One region of the Vibrio sp. PNB23_22_6 genome, then DNA from elsewhere that is predicted to be linked to it. Evidence: predicted binding sites of a transcription regulator. Region 1 holds the regulator's gene; each other region holds the start of a gene.
What was found. The regulator PurR, encoded in region 1, represses purine synthesis genes. The targets are predictions, from matches to a motif close to TNANGNAAACGTTTNCNTNA.
Positions count from the first base shown of each region.

Region 2: ACVA54_RS06385 (phosphoribosylaminoimidazolesuccinocarboxamide synthase) is a predicted target of PurR. The motif match lies at 1,877-1,896, and genes of this name have one in related genera.
Region 3: purM (phosphoribosylformylglycinamidine cyclo-ligase) is a predicted target of PurR. The motif match lies at 3,155-3,174, and genes of this name have one in related genera.

Region 1 is NZ_JBNFXP010000003.1:253,625-259,724, forward strand. Features, by position in the region: gene ACVA54_RS04280 (alpha/beta fold hydrolase) at 1-359, shown strand, start outside; gene ACVA54_RS04285 (DUF2007 domain-containing protein) at 394-711, opposite strand; gene ACVA54_RS04290 (TVP38/TMEM64 family protein) at 711-1,403, opposite strand; gene ACVA54_RS04295 (TfoX/Sxy family DNA transformation protein) at 1,522-2,112, opposite strand; cyclic di-GMP riboswitch class I at 2,229-2,318, opposite strand; gene purR (HTH-type transcriptional repressor PurR) at 2,598-3,602, opposite strand; gene torD (molecular chaperone TorD) at 4,037-4,684, opposite strand; gene torR (two-component system response regulator TorR) at 4,952-5,665, shown strand; gene elyC (envelope biogenesis factor ElyC) at 5,736-6,100, opposite strand, start outside.
Region 2 is NZ_JBNFXP010000005.1:165,122-171,221, reverse strand. Features, by position in the region: gene ACVA54_RS06400 (molecular chaperone DnaJ) at 1-640, shown strand, start outside; gene ACVA54_RS06395 (hypothetical protein) at 818-1,003, shown strand; gene ACVA54_RS06390 (SulA-like leucine-rich domain-containing protein) at 1,417-1,809, shown strand; gene ACVA54_RS06385 (phosphoribosylaminoimidazolesuccinocarboxamide synthase) at 2,013-3,116, shown strand; gene ACVA54_RS06380 (transporter) at 3,206-3,583, opposite strand; partial or broken gene ACVA54_RS06375 (phospholipase A) at 3,873-4,321, opposite strand; gene ACVA54_RS06370 (helicase-related protein) at 4,436-6,100, opposite strand, start outside.
Region 3 is NZ_JBNFXP010000003.1:57,850-63,949, reverse strand. Features, by position in the region: gene ACVA54_RS03385 (DUF2066 domain-containing protein) at 1-760, opposite strand, end outside; gene ACVA54_RS03380 (uracil-xanthine permease family protein) at 995-2,248, shown strand; gene upp (uracil phosphoribosyltransferase) at 2,433-3,059, opposite strand; gene purM (phosphoribosylformylglycinamidine cyclo-ligase) at 3,238-4,278, shown strand; gene purN (phosphoribosylglycinamide formyltransferase) at 4,421-5,062, shown strand; gene ACVA54_RS03360 (class II glutamine amidotransferase) at 5,198-6,043, opposite strand.

The DNA of each region.
Region 1 (6,100 bases):
ACAAGTTGTTTGCTTATGTCGTGATGCCACAAAAGAACCAGCGTGAATCTCGCCACCTATTTATTCGTGAAGCGAAGAAGTTGTGTCAAAAAGAGTTTAAACGTTGGTTCATTTTAGCCACCGATGTGAACCCACTAATGAGATATTTCAAAGATAAAGAACTGCCGATTCCGACGCTTTATTTGATGGGAGATCGGGATTATATGTTTATCAAGCCCGTAAAAGAGATGGTAGCAGCCCACAAGCTGAGTTCGTTGCGGGAGATCCCAAACTGTGGTCATGTATGCAACGTAGAACGACCTGACGATTTTAACCAACACTCAATAGAGTTTATTAAGCAGCAGCGCCTAACGGCTTAATCTCAGCTGAAGGGACAAAAGAGTAGGGGAACCGTTATGGTTCCCCTATTTGATATCCGCAGTGCCAGCAAGCTCCAAACTGCCCTTCATTTTGCTCTAAGCACTGCGGGCACTGCCAATCTAGATAAGTTGGTTCTGCTTGTTTGCGATACTCTTCAAGTATCACTGAGGCTTTCAGCTTTTGCTCTGGATGTAAAAGCCAAATATACGGGTCAGTATCATCACCAAATGGCAGCTCACCTTTTAAACCAAACAGGTTTTCACCTCGCACTTCACAAACAATGTGTTCCGTTTTGAGTAGTTCACAGACGATGTGGGCTTCAGTGGGGTTTTGAGCGATATATATCTTCATTAAACGTTTCCATTCGGTTGCCCCTGAACTGGCCGGATTTTATTCATGACCCATTTTGCGATGATAGGGAATAACCCAAGCAATGCAAATGACGCCAATACTGCTGGAGACATAATGCCGGACAGACTATCTATGGTTGCGAGTTGAGTACCTGCATTGAGATAGACGGCCGTTCCTGGCAGCATACCAACTTGACTGGTTAAGTAGAATCGAACCACCGTCATTGGCGTTAAGCCCATCAGTAGATTGATTAAGAAAAAGGGGAACACGGGAATGAGGCGCAGTGAAAATAGGTAAAATGCCCCGTCTTTTTCAACACCATGGTTAATAGCACTTAGCTTATTGCCAAACTTACTTTGCACCCACTCACGCAATAGATAGCGGCTACTTAAGAAGGCGATGGTAGCACCTATGGTGCTGGCAAAAGAAACCAGTAATAAGCTAGCCCAGAAACCGAATAGAGCAGCACCAAGCAGAGTAACAACAGCGGCGCCAGGGATCGAGAACGCCGTAATTGCGATGTAGGCAAAGAAATACGTCGCTGCAGCGAAAGCGAAGTTCTGGTTAATAAACGTATTCAAAGCCTCTTGCTGTGCTTTTGCGTTTTCTAACGTTAAATATTGGCTGAAGCTCACCCCTAGAAAGATGACCGTCGCAAGTAGGAACAGACCTAAAATCAGTTTTTTATTCATTGTCGTTACTCCATTTCGCAGCTTAGATAATAAGACAGAATGGAAGAAGAAAAAATTTCAAAAAAAAACCGCAGTATCAAAACTGCGGTTTTTACTCAATGTCATGCTGAATCGCGCGTTATGAAAGCGCGAACATCAACTCTTCTCTACGAGACTGAGGCACAACGCTCCAATGCGTACCGTTGATTGCCCCTTCTAACGCCCACAGCAACTCAATACTTACCGTAGAGGTATGCGTATCTTGAATTGCTTTGTAAGCATTTAAGGCACCTTCATCTTCTAGCTCTTCGACGGAATCGATGCCTGCTTTCTTTAGCATGCGTTCAGTCGCTAAGCGTAGATTAGGAAGATCTTTCAAACGGTTTGGCTTAGTGCTCGCTTGTTGCTTTTTTTCTTGCTTAGCCGTCTCTAGAGATAGCTTAGCAACATCAATCAAGCGGTCAGTCGATTCCCACAAATCATCAGAAATAGCATAGTATTTCGTCACTACGGGGAATCCACGTTTCTTGTAGACGTACGGTTTTAATCCTTGAGTCTCGAAGTCAGATGAAGTTTTTTGGTCTCCTCGAATATGAAGTTGATTGTTCACAACGAGTGCAAACATCGTTTCATCAGCGAAAAGCCCGAAGCCACCAAACATTGAGCGCGACTTGATCGTACCAAGTGCCTCAAACAGCTTCATTGAGTCTTTGAGTATCGGTTTATCCATGGTGTGTTATCTCGGTGTAATTAATATTACGCCACCAAAAATCAGGTCCGAGAGATTAGCAAATGCATGCAGACACAATGTCATTAAAGGGTAAACTCACTTAATGCATATTTGCCATCGGTAACCCCGCTACCTTTCACTATATTTAGTGGTTAAGGCCGGAGGCTTTGCGTCCCATCCTTTCGAATGGTTTGCCCTGTGCGTGACAAGAGGAGAATACTTCGTATATTGCATTAACATCACGTTCCAAACACTAAAGTGTGATCTCTATTCAACTAATGGTGCCATCTTAATGTGTCTAATTTCATATTTTGAAATGTCTACTTGCCATACAAAAGCTTGATGTAGGAAATGGGCAACAAGTTAGTTAAAACAGCAATTTATCTTAGCTTTTGATTATATAAGTAATGTGAAATGCTTAAAAAATTTCATTTTACGAAATAAAAAAAGCACTCCGAAGAGCGCTTTATAAACTTGAGGGGGAGTTAGTTCAATTTCTTAACGGTGTTACGAACCACAATCTCAGGCTGCATTTCAAAAATGCGTTTTTCGTGTTCTTTGTCTTTGATTCGCTCTAGTAAAATCTCGAACGCATTCTTACCAACACGTCTTTTTGGTTGGTGAATAGTCGTTAGAGGAGGCGAGAAGAACTCCGCAAGCTCAATATTGTCATAGCCAATCACTGAGATATCATCAGGGATTTTTATGCCATTTTGTTGTAGACGGCTCATTAAGCCTAATGCCATGGTATCGTTAAAACAGAATACCGCAGTAGGGCGTTTATCCATTGCCGTAATGTTGTCTGCAGCAAGTACTGCCGTATCACACTCGAAGTTACCTTCGAGAATTAACTCTTCGTTTACTGGTAGCTTTGCTTCAGCCATTGCACGTCGAAAACCAGAAATACGCTCTTTACATGCTGCTTTATCAAAGTGACCGCTTAGGCATGCAATATCGGTGTGACCATTGTCAATCAGGAACTTCGTTGCTAGGTAACCACCTTCTTCAGAGTTGTCGATGATCTTATCCGCCTTTGAGCTTTCTGGGCCCCAGTCCATGACAACTTTTGGTATATCAGCATGGCGATCCAGCATTTCTTGTAGCTCTTCGGTTAAATCCGAGCACATCACTAAAATGCCATCAACACGCTTTTCTGCCAGCATTCGAATATAGTCACGTTGCTTCTCATAGATACCACCAGTATTACATAGGATCAGTGTGTATCCTTGGCGGTAACAGTAGCTTTCAACACCGTCAATAACTTCAGAGAAGAATAGGTTTGTTGATTGTGTTACCAACATGCCGATAGTACGGGTTGAGTTACACTTTAAGCTGCGGGCAACAGCACTTGGCGCGTAATTTAGTTCATCAACTGCTTTCATTACTTTTTCTTGGGTTGTTTCTGCAACAAAGCGCGTTTTATTAATTACGTGCGAAACTGTTGTGGTAGAAACGCCGGCTAAGCGAGCAACGTCTTTTATAGTGGCCATAAATGATGTCCTGTATCGAGCTACTTAATACCGTAGTGAATACAACCTTACGCTTAGTATCTGCGCAAACCGAGTGTTATGAGGAAAGTAGTACTCAATAGTTCAGGCAGTGGTTGTTCCGAAATCGGTATAATAAAGGTTTGTAGCAACATTCGTTGCTGAGAGTATTATTCCTTTTAGTTACAATAAGGAATGGATCAGCAATGATGTTAATAAAACACAAAAACCGCTATATTTCAGCGGTTTACATATAAATCATATTTAATCGTTTGCGTTCACATTTTAGACTGATGCGAGCACGCTGGCAATGTTTTCAGCTGTGGTTTTGTGTATTTCAAGTCACATTTTAACTGCGAAATGAAAAGGCTTTTCTACGCCAGACTAAAACTGAACGAACAAATAAGGAGCTCTGAACTCCCCAAAATAGACGGCAATTATTCACCAAGAAGGTAATTGCTGTCCAGTTTACAAAATGCAATTAATAGTTGTGCAACGCTAACATAGAAGCCAAATTCATCGAATTGTTTACACTTGGCAGCAAATGGCGGTAACCAAGTTAACAGCTGTTGCTGAATGAAATCGTTCTGTTTGGTGAATGCTTCTTCCATATGCTTTTCTTGCTCGAGTTCGTTAGAGCGGATGATCATGTTACCCAAAAAGTCTAACTCAACGGCTAAATGGTCTGCGGGCTCTTTGAGATTTACGTCCACTTGAACACCAAAATCGGCCATCAGTTTTTCCATTTCTTCTGCTGGCTTGTCGTTTAACAGTCCAGATTTACCAATATACATCGATGCGTATGGAAGGGCGCCATGTTTTTCTGTTTTAAGGAAAAGTTCACAAAAGTCTGCGGCAAGTTCTAATTGGGCATCTTCACGATCTTGTAAGCGGTTTAAAGCGTCCACAAGCGAGTCTACGGCTGGTTTAAGGGATTTATTTTCACCTAAACCAGCTAAAAAGCTTCGAATTTCAACACTATGATAAGTCTCTAGTTCTTTTTCGGTCAGTTCTTTGGCGAACAGGCTAGAAAACCACCAGTAAATTTCGGCACGTTTTTCATTAAAAGCTTTCACTTCTTGCATTTTTTGCTCCTGAATGATGCTCTTAAAACGGCATCTTGAAGTCACTTGAGAATATTTCCTTAAGTGTAAACAATTAAAATGAATAGCAGTAACTATAATTATGATGCCTTGTGGAAGAATATGCTCTTTTGTTAATGGCTACAAATAAGCTTGCTTTGAATCAATAAAATCGCAAAATCTTGCTTTTTTATGTATCTATGACTAGAAATGTTACTAGTTATGAATAGAATACGTCTTGGAATATAAAGAAGACAGAAAGTGGTGTAAATGAGCTATCACGTATTGGTCGTAGAAGATGATGTTGTAACTCGCAGTAAGCTTGCGGGCTATTTCCAAAATGAAGGTTACAAAGTCAGTGAAGCAGAAAGTGGCGCAGAAATGCGCGAGGTGCTTCAAGATGGTGACGTTGATCTTATCATGTTGGATATTAACTTGCCCGGTGAAGATGGTCTTATGCTTACGCGTGAATTACGCAGCCAGTCAGACATCGGCATCATATTAGTGACAGGACGCACGGATAGCATTGACAAAATCGTTGGCCTAGAAATGGGCGCAGACGATTATGTGACAAAGCCTTTTGAACTAAGGGAATTATTGGTTCGAGTTAAGAACTTATTGTGGCGCATCTCTGCTGCTCGCAATGGCTCTCAAAAAGCAGAAAAAGAAAGCAATGAAGAACACATTGTACGTTTTGGCGAGTGGACATTTGACATCCAGCGTCGTGCGCTAAGTCGCAACGGTGAGCCAGTGAAACTGACCAAAGCTGAATATGAGCTTTTGGTTGCCTTGTCTTCATATCCAAATCAGGTATTAAGCCGAGAACGTATTTTGAATATGATCAGCCACCGAGTGGATGCGCCAAATGATCGTACTATCGATGTATTAATTCGACGTATGCGCGCTAAGATGGAGTTTGATCCGAAGAACCCACAAATTTTTGTGACCGTCCATGGTGAAGGCTACATGTTTGCAGGTGACTAAGCTAAGTCGTAAAGAAAAAGGAGAGCATGGGCTCTCCTTTTTTCTATCTTGTGATTCTTACTTACTCGATTTATTGGCTTGCAACCATTGGGGTTTGCCCAACTGTGTCACGCAGTTTTTGCCATAAACCACCAAGGTATTCATGCCAATAAATTTCAGTTTGTTCCAAGTATTGTGCTTTTGGTGAGTATTTATGCCAAGGTTGATGAATTTCATCGATAGCAAGATAGTTCGTAGCGGCTGGGGTTGGCTTGATTCCTGCCGCATTGAACTCATACAGAGCCCGTTTCATGTGGCTAGCAGAGGTCACTAAAACCACTTCTTTCTGTTTCACAAACGCAGCCGCTTGTCGCGCTTCTTCCCAGGTGTCTTTTGCGTCCTCTAATAAAATGATATCAGGTTTAGCCACACCGAGTGCCAGAGCAACGTTGGCCA
Region 2 (6,100 bases), on a different contig from region 1:
AGCACAAGTATCGAAGGCTGACCTCGTCGAATCTTGGTACCAACTCGCCGCACTCAAAAACCCTCAAGCAGAAGAAGCCTATAATCAGTTTTTGGAGGATCGCTTCAATCAGCTAAGAGCCAAGCAAGTCTCAGAGATTGTTGATCTAGATAAAAAAGCCATCGTTCAAGAAGAGCAAGAACAAGTGATATCCACAACGCAACAAAAGGCTGAGTTCTTAACTATAAGGTATGCCGCTGGGACATTTTGTTTGGCTGTTTTGATCGGAGGTGGCGCATTTGGCTATCGTTGGTCTTCCAAACGAGCACACATTCATTCAGCTTCCGAAGTAGCTAAATCTCAACAGTTAGAAAATCAAGTGAATGAACTACAGTTTGCAAACAAACAACTCAAGCGACAATTTGAAAAAGTATTCAAGGAGTTTAAGCAGATAAAAGCGCAAACTGGTAACCAAAAACTGGCTGTCGCATGTGCCATGTTTGGGTACACTCCACATTCTATTCCAGACAGTAAAACAGTGAAGTTGCGCTACAGACAATTGTCCAAACTCTATCACCCTGACTCAAGAGGAAGTGAAGAAGAAATGAAGCGCCTAAATCTCGCATTTAAAACCATCTCACAAAATGTTACAAAAGAGTAAAGTTTACTTCTATATCTTTTGAATCCGAGCTCTTTTTCCCCAAAAAGAGTGGCTCGCAATCGATCTCCCTCTCAAAGAAATTAACAGTCAGTTAACTTTCAACTGTTTTATATGCAATAATAACCACGAAAAATGACACCTAACGACACATAATTAATCTAGGTGGGGAGAAAATCAATGTTCACTGAAGAAGGCACCTGCGACTGGTGTAAAAAACCAAGTTTTATTACTCGTCACGATTATTTAGATGGCAAGCACAATCACTCATGCCAAACATGCTACGACATTGCGAAAATCGATGTTCGCTTGTTTAATCTAGGTGAGATGAAAATGCGTGAGCGCATGACACCGCACGCCAATTAGACAGAGTAAATCAACGGAACTGATTTTCAAGAGCGCCTTTCTCACAAGGCGCTTTTTTGATCGTCGCGCTCTACCCCTCCCCCACGACGCTACATCTTATTTATCCTCTTAACGGCGTCTTTCCTTTCCATTTACTATCCCAGCATAGCCACATTACTTAAATGCACTGTATAGCACACTAAAAACCACTGTATATACCGTACTTAGAATGTAATTATCATCACATTTTTAAATCCATAACAGACATATCCAAAAACAACCTTAAAAATATAAACTTTAATATTCAACAGCTTAAAACCGAACATTTCAAGATTGTATAAACAAAAGTCCACTAGGTGCATAAAAAATTGGTTGATCAGACATCAAAAACAAACTACTGTATATATACACAGCATGTATAAAGGAACAGTAGGATGCAGTTACAAAGTCAATTTCATACATACTCTCGCTACAACGTATTGTCACAAGCAACACAGCCTATGGATGTGTCTGACCTGCTTCTTGCTAAGTTGGCAGTATTGTCACAGCAACAACAGTGGATCCTGTTTACTGCGGAGTGCCATCGTCCTGATTTTGAGCAACTTACTGCGTCTAACATTCGCTGTCAAAACATCATTCAGATGAAGCCTTCTCAACAGCTTTCTGAAGTGGAAATTGTGATTAAAGCGATTCAGTCTGGGAACGCCAGTGCCATTGTCGCATCGAACAATATTGCGCTGATGAATCAATCAATGCTTCGCGATATTGCCCTGCGTTATCAGTGTGAAGTCTTTTTCGTCGAAGGCAGAATAAACAAGTATCATTAATAAGATCGACGTTATTCATCCTGCATCACGCCTCCATTAAAGGAGGCTTTTTTATGCTGCAACAAATTAAGGCAAACGTTTGCTTTTTCTCTGGCGCGTAAAAATAGTTCTGGTATGATGCCCTCATTCGATTTATTCAGCGAATCATTCTCACTGAATATCTTCTCTTTATGACGTTTGATTAAGATGATAGGAATGCCGAAATGAGCCTTGCCAATCAAGTACTTGCCGTCAATGACGACCTGCCAATTCGCACCCACAAACCTGTTCATAGCGGAAAAGTTCGCTCCGTTTACTGGTTAACTGAAGAAGACAGCGCACGACTGATCAAAGAAAAAGGATACGATGTCGCTCCTGATGCCCCACTGGCAATCATGGTGATCAGTGACCGTATCTCCGCGTTTGATTGTATCTGGCATGGTGAAGGTGGGCTAAAAGGCGTTCCAGGTAAAGGCGCAGCTCTTAACGCGATTTCTAATCACTGGTTCAAATTGTTCAAAGACAACGGTCTTGCGGATAGCCATATTCTAGACATCCCTCACCCATTCGTGTGGATCGTTCAAAAAGCCAAGCCAGTTAAAATTGAAGCGATCTGCCGTAAATACATTACTGGTTCTATGTGGCGTGCTTATGCGAACGGTGAACGTGAGTTCTGCGGTATTCAACTACCGGAAGGCCTTGAGAAAGACAAAGCGTTACCTGAGCTACTAATGACACCGTCAACCAAAGGCACTCTAAAAGATATTCCTGGTGTTCCTGAAGCGGATGATGTCAACATCACTCGTCAAAACATCGTGGATAACTTTGAGGCGTTTAATTTCTCTAGTGCAGAAGACATCGCACAATACGAGAAGTTGCTTAAAGAAGGCTTCAACGTTATCAGCCATGCTCTTGAAACAATTGACCAAACGTTCGTTGATACTAAATTTGAATTTGGCTACGTACACGACGCAGCAGGGAACGAGAAACTGATTTACATGGATGAAGTGGGTACACCTGATTCATCACGTATTTGGGATACGAAAGCATACCAAGCGGGCAACATCGTGGAAAACTCGAAAGAAGGTTTCCGTCAGTTTCTGCTTAACCACTTCCCTGACCCAGACATCCTGCTGAACAAAGAACGCATGCCTGAGCGTGAAGCACTGGCTCGCGATAACGCACTGCCAGTTGCGTCTTTGCTGGACATCTCTCGCACTTACATTGGCATCGCCGAAAAGATCACAGGCCAACCAATTAAGCTAAGCGACAACCCGAAAGCTGAAATCATCGAGATTTTAAGTAAAGACTACGGACTGGTTGACTAAGCGCTCCAGTAAAGAAAACGTAACTTGCTTGGGTCTATTGACGGTATAAAAAAAGCGACCGATTTACGGTCGCTTTTTGGAGATTATCGTTAGAGCTTTAGATTCAATACATCTTGTTCTGTGGTATCTACTTTTAGTTTACTTCTAGATTCAATGTACTCAATTTGTTTTGGGTCTAACGAATAAGGCATCACTACGCGTAGTTCTTGAATCCCTTCATGCTTTGCTAGCTTAGCTAGTATCACCAAGTTGAATTCATCGCTTTGGCGTGAAGACATCGATTTCAATGCAGCATCCCAAAGGCGATCTTCAGGTTTGCTTAATTCCGCGATGTTCTGTTTCCACAATAGGCCAAAAATAGGTGCGATAGTGGCAAAAGCTTCTAAAAAGGTCCACTTTTTAGCGCCTGTTGCACCTAAAAAACTGGTGTAATCGAATTCAATGCACATCTTTCCTTGTTGTTCCATCCTATGCCTCGAAACTCTAAAAATGAGTTATACAAAATATCGTACAATTACTTTGATATAGCAATAGGATATAAAACAATAGTCTTTTATTTCCGCATTTAAATTCAAAAGGAAATATTAAAACCAACTTTGTAACAAATGATGTACAGCTTAGCTATATATATGCGTTCAATTGATTACTAATTCATACTGAAACAAAAAACGAGGTAAAATCAACAAGCCAATGAAAAGACTCTATAAATTCACCAAACGAATACCGAGTCCAATTCGGCTCTGGGAGTGGGCGTAATCGTTCTGCCGCAATGTAAAATCTATCCCAACAACGAGACAGTTTACTCGATTGACCATTCGACTCATGTCTATAACCTATTTCTAGATGGTTATATAACATCATATTTGTTTGATGGGCTAAGACCACTTGTGATTTGTAGTTAGACTCTCTGAAAGAGAAGAGATGCCAGAATGAGCAAGTTGCAAAAGAGACTTCTGAGTGTACGAGCCCATCAGAGCAGTACCTGAATTGAATCGATAAAATGGAATAGATACGAAATTTTGAAACTTGACTTCAAAATGTTGCAAAGAGTCCATTTCAGAGCCAAGTTCATTGTATGCGTTTTGATTGATGTATGAGGTGTAGGTACCTAAAACATCGTTGTCTTCATAGGTTAAAATGTGCGTTATGCTTTTTCCGTAAGCCAATACGGGACATAACAGTAGTGGAATCACTTTATACTTCATCGTTTTCGTTTTCCTTTACACCGCCCAAACTGAACGGCAATATCATTCCTTATCGCTAAGATATTGGCCATAAATTGCAAAGGAAAAAAATTAAGCAATTATCTTTCCGAACGCCTACTTCACATCAACAACTCGACTGGCTTTTTTGTATTGTACTTTCCAACCTATCCAGCGAGGCAATTCCCAGCGTTTAGGATCGCCTTTGCGTCCCCCACCACTATAAACAACATGCACCAACTTGCGCGATACAAAGTATTCCACATCCAACTTAAGCTCGGCCAAAACAAGTTTAAGCGGGAACTGCTCAGCAAAATCTTCATATTCCCAATCCGGAATACCTTCGAACGGAATATCATCCGCTTCAAACAAGCCGATATCTTCAATGCCCTCAACGCCCAATGTTTCCAACTGTTCCACTACCCAAGTAGAAAAAGACAATGCGTCTAGAGCCGTTTTATCGACTGGATATGGATTCCTTCCAAGTGTGTTATAGATTTTCCAATGTTGGATCTGCTGTTTTCTTAACGGTGCGAATCCTGGCAACAAGGTTTCATCTTCAATCATTTCAACTATCGATTGGACGGCCACTTCGCCTTGGAGTGCTTGGTATTCCGTACAGATGGTTCGCCCTGCATAAACCAAATGCATGGTGGCTCGCGGTTCGTGTTCATCATAATTGGTTTCGCCTTGCTGCCAATCACCTAACGCTAACTCACGAAGCAAATTAAGTGGTACAGGTAACATAACAGAGGCGAGATTAAGCGTTTGTTTCACCCCTCGTCCTGGTACGCTATGACTGTCTAAAACCAATGCGGCTTCGCTCTTTTCTGGAAATCGGCTATTGCGACCGACCATCATTTCCATCACACCATTGCCCAATGCATCACGTCTACGTTCTCGACGTACAAACACTAACTCCGGGTGCAGTTTAGCAATGGCTTTGATGAGTTCGTCTCGCTTGTATCGCGAAGCTACTTCAAGTTCAGGCAGTTCAAACACTTCTCGCATCTGCGTAGCTAAACCTTGAGCCTCTTCCAGCACGCTAGCATCGATGCTTACACCTGGAAGTTGTTCTCCTCGCACTAAGCGAATCATCAACGATGCATCACAACCAAAAGGTTCTTGCTGTGCCAGTGTTTCAGCTGACTCCCCACCTTGCAATTGATACATCTGAGCAGGCACAGATAATGCTGCAGCTAAGTCAATCATGGCTTCTTTTTCAGTTTTGGCGTGAATGCGCGTCACTAAATCAGCGAACAAGGCATCAATTGGTAATGGATAAACTTTTTGACCATGCTCAGTCACGTCACCATGCTCATCTATCGCTTCCATCGCTTGCAGCGTTTGGGATGCAGAAGTCAGTGACTTTTCTGGCAACATATCGAGAAATTGCAGCTTAGAAAGTTGGTAACCGCAACATGCTGCTGCAAGCATTGGCTCAACAAGCTCTTCGCGGTGAAGCTCGGGAGGCGTCACAATCTCCAGCGGCGCATGTTCACCGAATAAGCGAATGCATATCCCTTCAGCTACACGACCTGCACGGCCCATTCGTTGTGCTGCACTTGCTTTAGAAATATTGGTTAACGTGAGTGCCGTGCGCCCATTTCGTTGAACGGTTCTGCGCTCTAATCCACTATCAATGACGACTCGAATATTCGGTATCGTTAACGAGGTTTCTGCAACGTTGGTCGCCAACACGACTTTACGTTGCTTTTGGATGGTTAATGCCCTATGTCTCTCCTCATCACTGACTGACGCGTGCAGTTTGACCACCAGCAC
Region 3 (6,100 bases), 200 kb from region 1:
CGACCACCGCACTCTTCTTCGCGTAGTAATCTGCGATGTCACCAACCATTGCTGCGATAGCACCGCTGCCCGACGTAGAACCGCTACGTGGAGTGGGTTGCGATTCAGACAGTTGCACTGGTGATTGATCGTAAAGTGTCCAACGAATCTTGTCCCCTTGTACTCGTACAATTAGCACGGCATCAGCAGGATAACGAACGCTCGCTTGACGGATAGGATCAATAAACCCACCCCAAATATCAGAGACATTCACCCCCGTAACGTCGTCAAAGTCACCCACTGGGATAGTAAGGGGTAAACCACGCACTTGGGCAGCATTACGTAGTGCCACAACACTCTGAGAATCAGAGTGCTCCCAAGTAATTGCACGATCGTAGCCTTGCTCTTCGACCAACCACACCAAAATGTTAGCACGGTTTGGTGACCAAAATGGCAGCTGTGCTTGGGTCAATAATGAACGGATCTGCCCGCTATTAAATAGCATTTTCAGACCGTTTTGACCGTCAACCTGACCGTAACCAAGTTGAGAAATATAGCGAGAGCTGGAACCAAGCGCCTTCTGAATGACTGGATTGCTAAGAGAAGCGTCAGTGCCTGTCGCGCGTACTATTACATCTTGCATACCTTGTTGACGAGCTAAAGACTCACCATCTTTCTGATTACTGTCTATCACGACTTCTGCGCGGTAGACATCTACCTGAGTAAGAGCGTAAGCAGGCAGGGACAACCAACCTATCAGTAAGAGAGCTAAATAGCGCATAGTTTTCATAATCCTCTAAACAAGAACCCGCATGATAAGCAACTATCAATTTCTGAGCAAGAAAAGTACGGAGTGAATTATCCGGATCCGACCAAGTTGACGCCCATTGAGGCAACAAAACATTCATCTTTCTTATCACTCCATACAAAAGTTTGATCTAGGCAATACTGCAAACGTTTGCAGAATGCTAATATTCGCCGGATTTGTCTGCGTATCTTTGAATAGGGAATTATTATGAATAATGCGTTACAAGGCGCTCAAATGCTCTTTGTCGCTTTTGGTGCTCTCGTACTAGTGCCACTTCTTACTGGCCTTGATCCAAACGTTGCTCTTTTTGGCGCTGGTGTCGGTACTCTTCTTTTCCAACTGATTACAAAACGTTCAGTTCCAATTTTTCTAGCATCTTCTTTTGCTTTTATTGCTCCAATCATGTTCGGTATCCAAACTTGGGGTATTGGTGCGACGATGGGCGGCTTAATGACTGCAGGTCTGGTTTACGTTGGCCTTGGCGCAATGATTAAAGTGCGCGGTGTAGGCTTTATTCACAAAATCCTACCACCTGTCGTTGTAGGCCCTGTGATCATGGTTATCGGCCTAGGCTTAGCGCCTACGGCAGTCAACATGGCTGTAGGTAAATCTGGTGACGGTGCGATTCAACTTGTGAATGGTGATGCTGCCATTATGATTTCAGCCATCTCACTCCTAACAACCATCACGCTGAGTGTATTTGCAAAAGGCTTCCTTAAGCTGGTTCCTATTGTGGGCGGCATCTTAGCGGGTTACGCTGTATCACTCATGTACGGCGTAGTGGATTTTACTCCTGTCGCTCAAGCTGCATGGCTAGCAATGCCTAATTTCACAGCACCAGAGTTCAACATCAACGCTATCTTGTTCATGATCCCAGTGGCTATCGCACCAGCGGTTGAGCACGTTGGCGACATGTTGGCTATCTCAAACGTAACGGGTAAAAACTACCTGAAGAAACCAGGCCTGCATCGCACAATTGCAGGTGACGGGGTTGCGACTATTGCCGCTTCTATGGTTGGTGCGCCACCAAACACAACTTACAGTGAAGTAACGGGTGCAGTAATGCTAACCAAAGCATTCAACCCTGCGATCATGACGTGGGCAGCGATCACGGCAATCGTGCTTGCTTTTGTAGGGAAGTTAGGCGCAATGCTGCAAACGATCCCTGTGCCTGTAATGGGCGGCATCATGATTCTGCTGTTCGGCTCTATTGCAACCGTGGGTCTAAACACGCTGATCAAAAACAACGTTGATCTGCACAAGTCCCGCAACCTTGTGATTGTTGCAGTGACACTTGTGTTCGGTATCGGTGGCATGGCATTTGGTATCGGTGACTTCAGCCTACAAGGCATCAGTCTATGTGGTATCGTGGCAATTATTCTTAACCTAGTATTGCCACACGACCTAGGTGAAAACCACGTGGTCGATAATGCTCAAATGGAAGAAGAGAACGCGAAGTAATTCGTCTGCGCTGTAATTATACCAATCGCAGTAAATAGCTGATCATTCTAGCTTGTTATAACACTCGATAACTCTGATTACTTACTGTGATTGGTCATAAAACGGTGCTCTCTCCATTCGAAACGAACAAATACAAAAAAGGCTTGGTGAAAACCAAGCCTTTGTTTTTTCTATTCAGTAATAATTACTTAGTACCGAAGATCTTGTCACCTGCGTCACCAAGTCCAGGAACAATGTAACCTTTGTCGTTTAGCTTCTCATCGATTGCCGCCGTGTACAGCTCAACGTCAGGGTGTGCTTTTTCTAGTGCTTCAATGCCTTCAGGAGCTGCTACAAGAACAAGTACTTTGATTGCCTGACACCCTTTCTCTTTTAGAAGATCGATAGTTGCGATCATAGAACCGCCCGTTGCAAGCATTGGATCAACAACGAGAGCAATACGCTCATCGATGTTAGAAGCAAGTTTGTTAAAGTATGGCACTGGCTCTAGCGTTTCTTCATCACGGTAGATACCTACAACACTGATACGTGCGCTTGGCATGTGCTCAAGAACGCCATCCATCATACCTAGACCTGCACGCAGGATTGGCACTACGGTTACTTTCTTGCCCTTGATTTGATCAACTTCTACAGGACCGTTCCAACCTTCAATGGTTACTTTTTCTGTTTCAAAGTCTGCTGTCGCTTCGTAAGTAAGAAGGCTACCGACTTCTGTCGCTAACTCACGAAAACGCTTCGTGCTGATGTCACCTTCTCGCATTAGACCAATTTTGTGTTTTACTAGAGGGTGTTTTACTTCAACAACTTTCATTTCCATCTCCGGCTTTTATGGCAATATTTAAATAAACCTTCAGATTATACACTATTTTTTCAGTGTTATAAGGATAGATCGCTGAAGAAAAAAACTAACGCAAACGTTTGCTATCTGTATTTAAGCACTGTTAGAATAGCGCCGTTTTCATATCCAACTTCAACCCGAGGACTTCACTGTGAGTGGTAATAACTCTTCTCTTAGCTATAAAGACGCTGGTGTAGATATTGATGCGGGCAACGCACTTGTAGATCGTATTAAGGGTGCGGTAAAACGTACTCGTCGCCCTGAAGTAATGGGTGGTATCGGCGGTTTTGGCGCATTGTGCGAATTACCAACTAAATACAAACAGCCTGTACTGGTTTCTGGTACCGACGGTGTAGGCACAAAACTTCGCCTAGCACTGGATATGAACAAGCACGACACTATCGGTATCGATCTTGTGGCTATGTGTGTCAACGACCTAATCGTGCAAGGTGCTGAGCCACTGTTCTTCCTAGATTACTACGCAACAGGCAAGCTAGACGTAGACACAGCGGCAGACGTGGTGTCTGGTATCGCTGATGGCTGTGTTCAAGCAGGGTGTGCACTTATCGGTGGTGAAACCGCTGAAATGCCGGGCATGTACGAAGGCGAAGACTACGACGTTGCTGGCTTCTGTGTTGGAGTAGTAGAAAAAGAAAACGTGATTGACGGCACGAAAGTAGCTGCTGGCGATGCACTTATCGCCGTTGGCTCAAGCGGTCCACACTCAAACGGTTACTCTCTGATCCGTAAGATTCTAGAAGTGTCTGGCGCAGACAAGAACGAAGAGCTAGAAGGCCGTACTATTGGTGAATACTTACTAGAACCAACTAAGATTTACATCAAATCAGCACTTAAGATGATTGAGAAGCACGACATCCACGCGATCTCTCACATCACTGGTGGTGGTTTCTGGGAAAACATCCCACGCGTACTGCCTGAAGGCACAAAAGCCGTGATCGACGGTAACAGCTGGGAATGGCCAATCATCTTCAAATGGCTACAAGAGAAAGGCAACGTTGAAACGCACGAAATGTACCGTACGTTCAACTGTGGTGTTGGTCTAGTCGTTGCACTACCTAAAGGCCAAGCAGACGCAGCCGTTGCACTTCTAAAAGAAGAAGGCGAAAAGGCGTGGGTGATTGGTGAAATCGCTCAAGCTGAAGCCAATGAAGAGCAAGTTGAAATCCAATAACTTGTGAGTTGCGCTACATAAAGATATGAATGAGGACGCCACGTCCTCATTCTGCTATCTGGAACATCGAAAACCATTCTAATAGTAGGTAATTTAGCGGCTACGCACTTCAAACCTACAATAGCAAGGCAGTCTCAACATCATGAAAAACATAGTGGTCCTCATTTCGGGTAACGGCAGTAACCTGCAAGCCATCTTGGAAGCTTGCGAAGACAACATGCCAAATGCACAAGTCGCAGTCGTGTTCTCAAACAAAGCCGATGCTTATGGTTTGGAACGAGCGAAACAGTTTGATGTGAACGGTCACTTTATCGATCCAAAAGCATTCGACTCGCGTGAAGACTTCGATGCTGAACTGATGAAGCAAATTGATGAATACCAACCGGACGTGATTGTTCTCGCAGGTTACATGCGCATTCTGAGCAGCGCGTTTGTTTCGCACTATATGGGTAAAATGATCAACATCCACCCTTCTCTTCTGCCAAAGTATCCTGGTTTACACACCCACCAGCGCGCGATTGATGCGGGTGATAAAGAGCACGGCACCAGTGTTCACTTTGTGACAGAAGAACTCGATGGCGGCCCGGTTATACTGCAAGCAAAAGTACCAGTGTTTGTAGATGATAATGCAGATGCCCTCGCTGCCCGCGTGCAAACTCAAGAGCACAACATCTACCCAATGGTCACTAAGTGGTTAGTCGATGAAAGACTATCGATGAGAGATGGCAAAGCGTACCTTGATGGCTTCGAACTCGGCACACACGGCTACGCCGCAGAAGAGTAAGCCTGAATCCCAAACGAATAAAAGGCAGTCCTCGGACTGCCTTTTATTCGTTATGCTCAACACTAGATATAACACTGATAAAAATAAAGCTCGCGATTAAGTGAGCTTTATTCGGTTATTCAGTTTGAGAAGCCATTACTCCAATGGCTCCGTCGGCGCTTGGTTGCCCGGCTTCGGTGCAGCAAATGGCACATCTTCTAGTGCCTTAGCATTGTTCAATACCAATTCACCAACATGGAATAAACCGTACTCACCTGGCTTCATTCGATGCCATGTCTCATTGCCAGTTAGCGGCTGAGTCGCAATCACAGAAACCACATCATTTGGCGTCGTCTCTTCTTGGAAATTGATTTCTACATCTTCATCCAACAGGGCTGCTTTACCAAATGGTGCACGACGAGTGATCCAATACAAATGGTTGGTACAGTAAGTCATCACAAACTCACCGTCGCTGAGCAGCATGTTAAACACGCCCTTCTCTTTCAGCTTATCGCAGCACTTTGCGACATAGATAAAGACCGCTTCCATATCCTGAGGTGGTTCAGGGAACTTGTCTTCCATTTGCTTTAATAGCCAGCAAAACGCCATTTCACTGTCAGTTTGCCCAACAGGACGGTGCCGGCCAGAATCTAATTCTTGGTAATCCGTAAGTTGGCCATTGTGTGCAAACGTCCAATAACGCCCCCAAAGTTCTCGAGTAAACGGATGGGTGTTTTCTAAATTTACCCCACCTCGGTTCGCTTGGCGGATGTGACTGATCACCGCACGACTTTTGATCGGGTAATTCTGCACTAATTCAGCAATTTTAGAGTCACAACTTGGGTTTGGATCTTTGAAAGTGCGAAACCCCTTTCCCTCATAGAAAGTGATCCCCCAACCATCACGATGCGGCCCTGTACGGCCACCGCGCTGCATCAATCCTGTAAAACTGAAACAAATATCGGTTGGAACATTTGCGCTCATGCCGAGCAATTCACACATGGTTAAACGAGCTCCTTACCTTAAAACACGCCAACACCGCACCTTCGACGTTAGCAT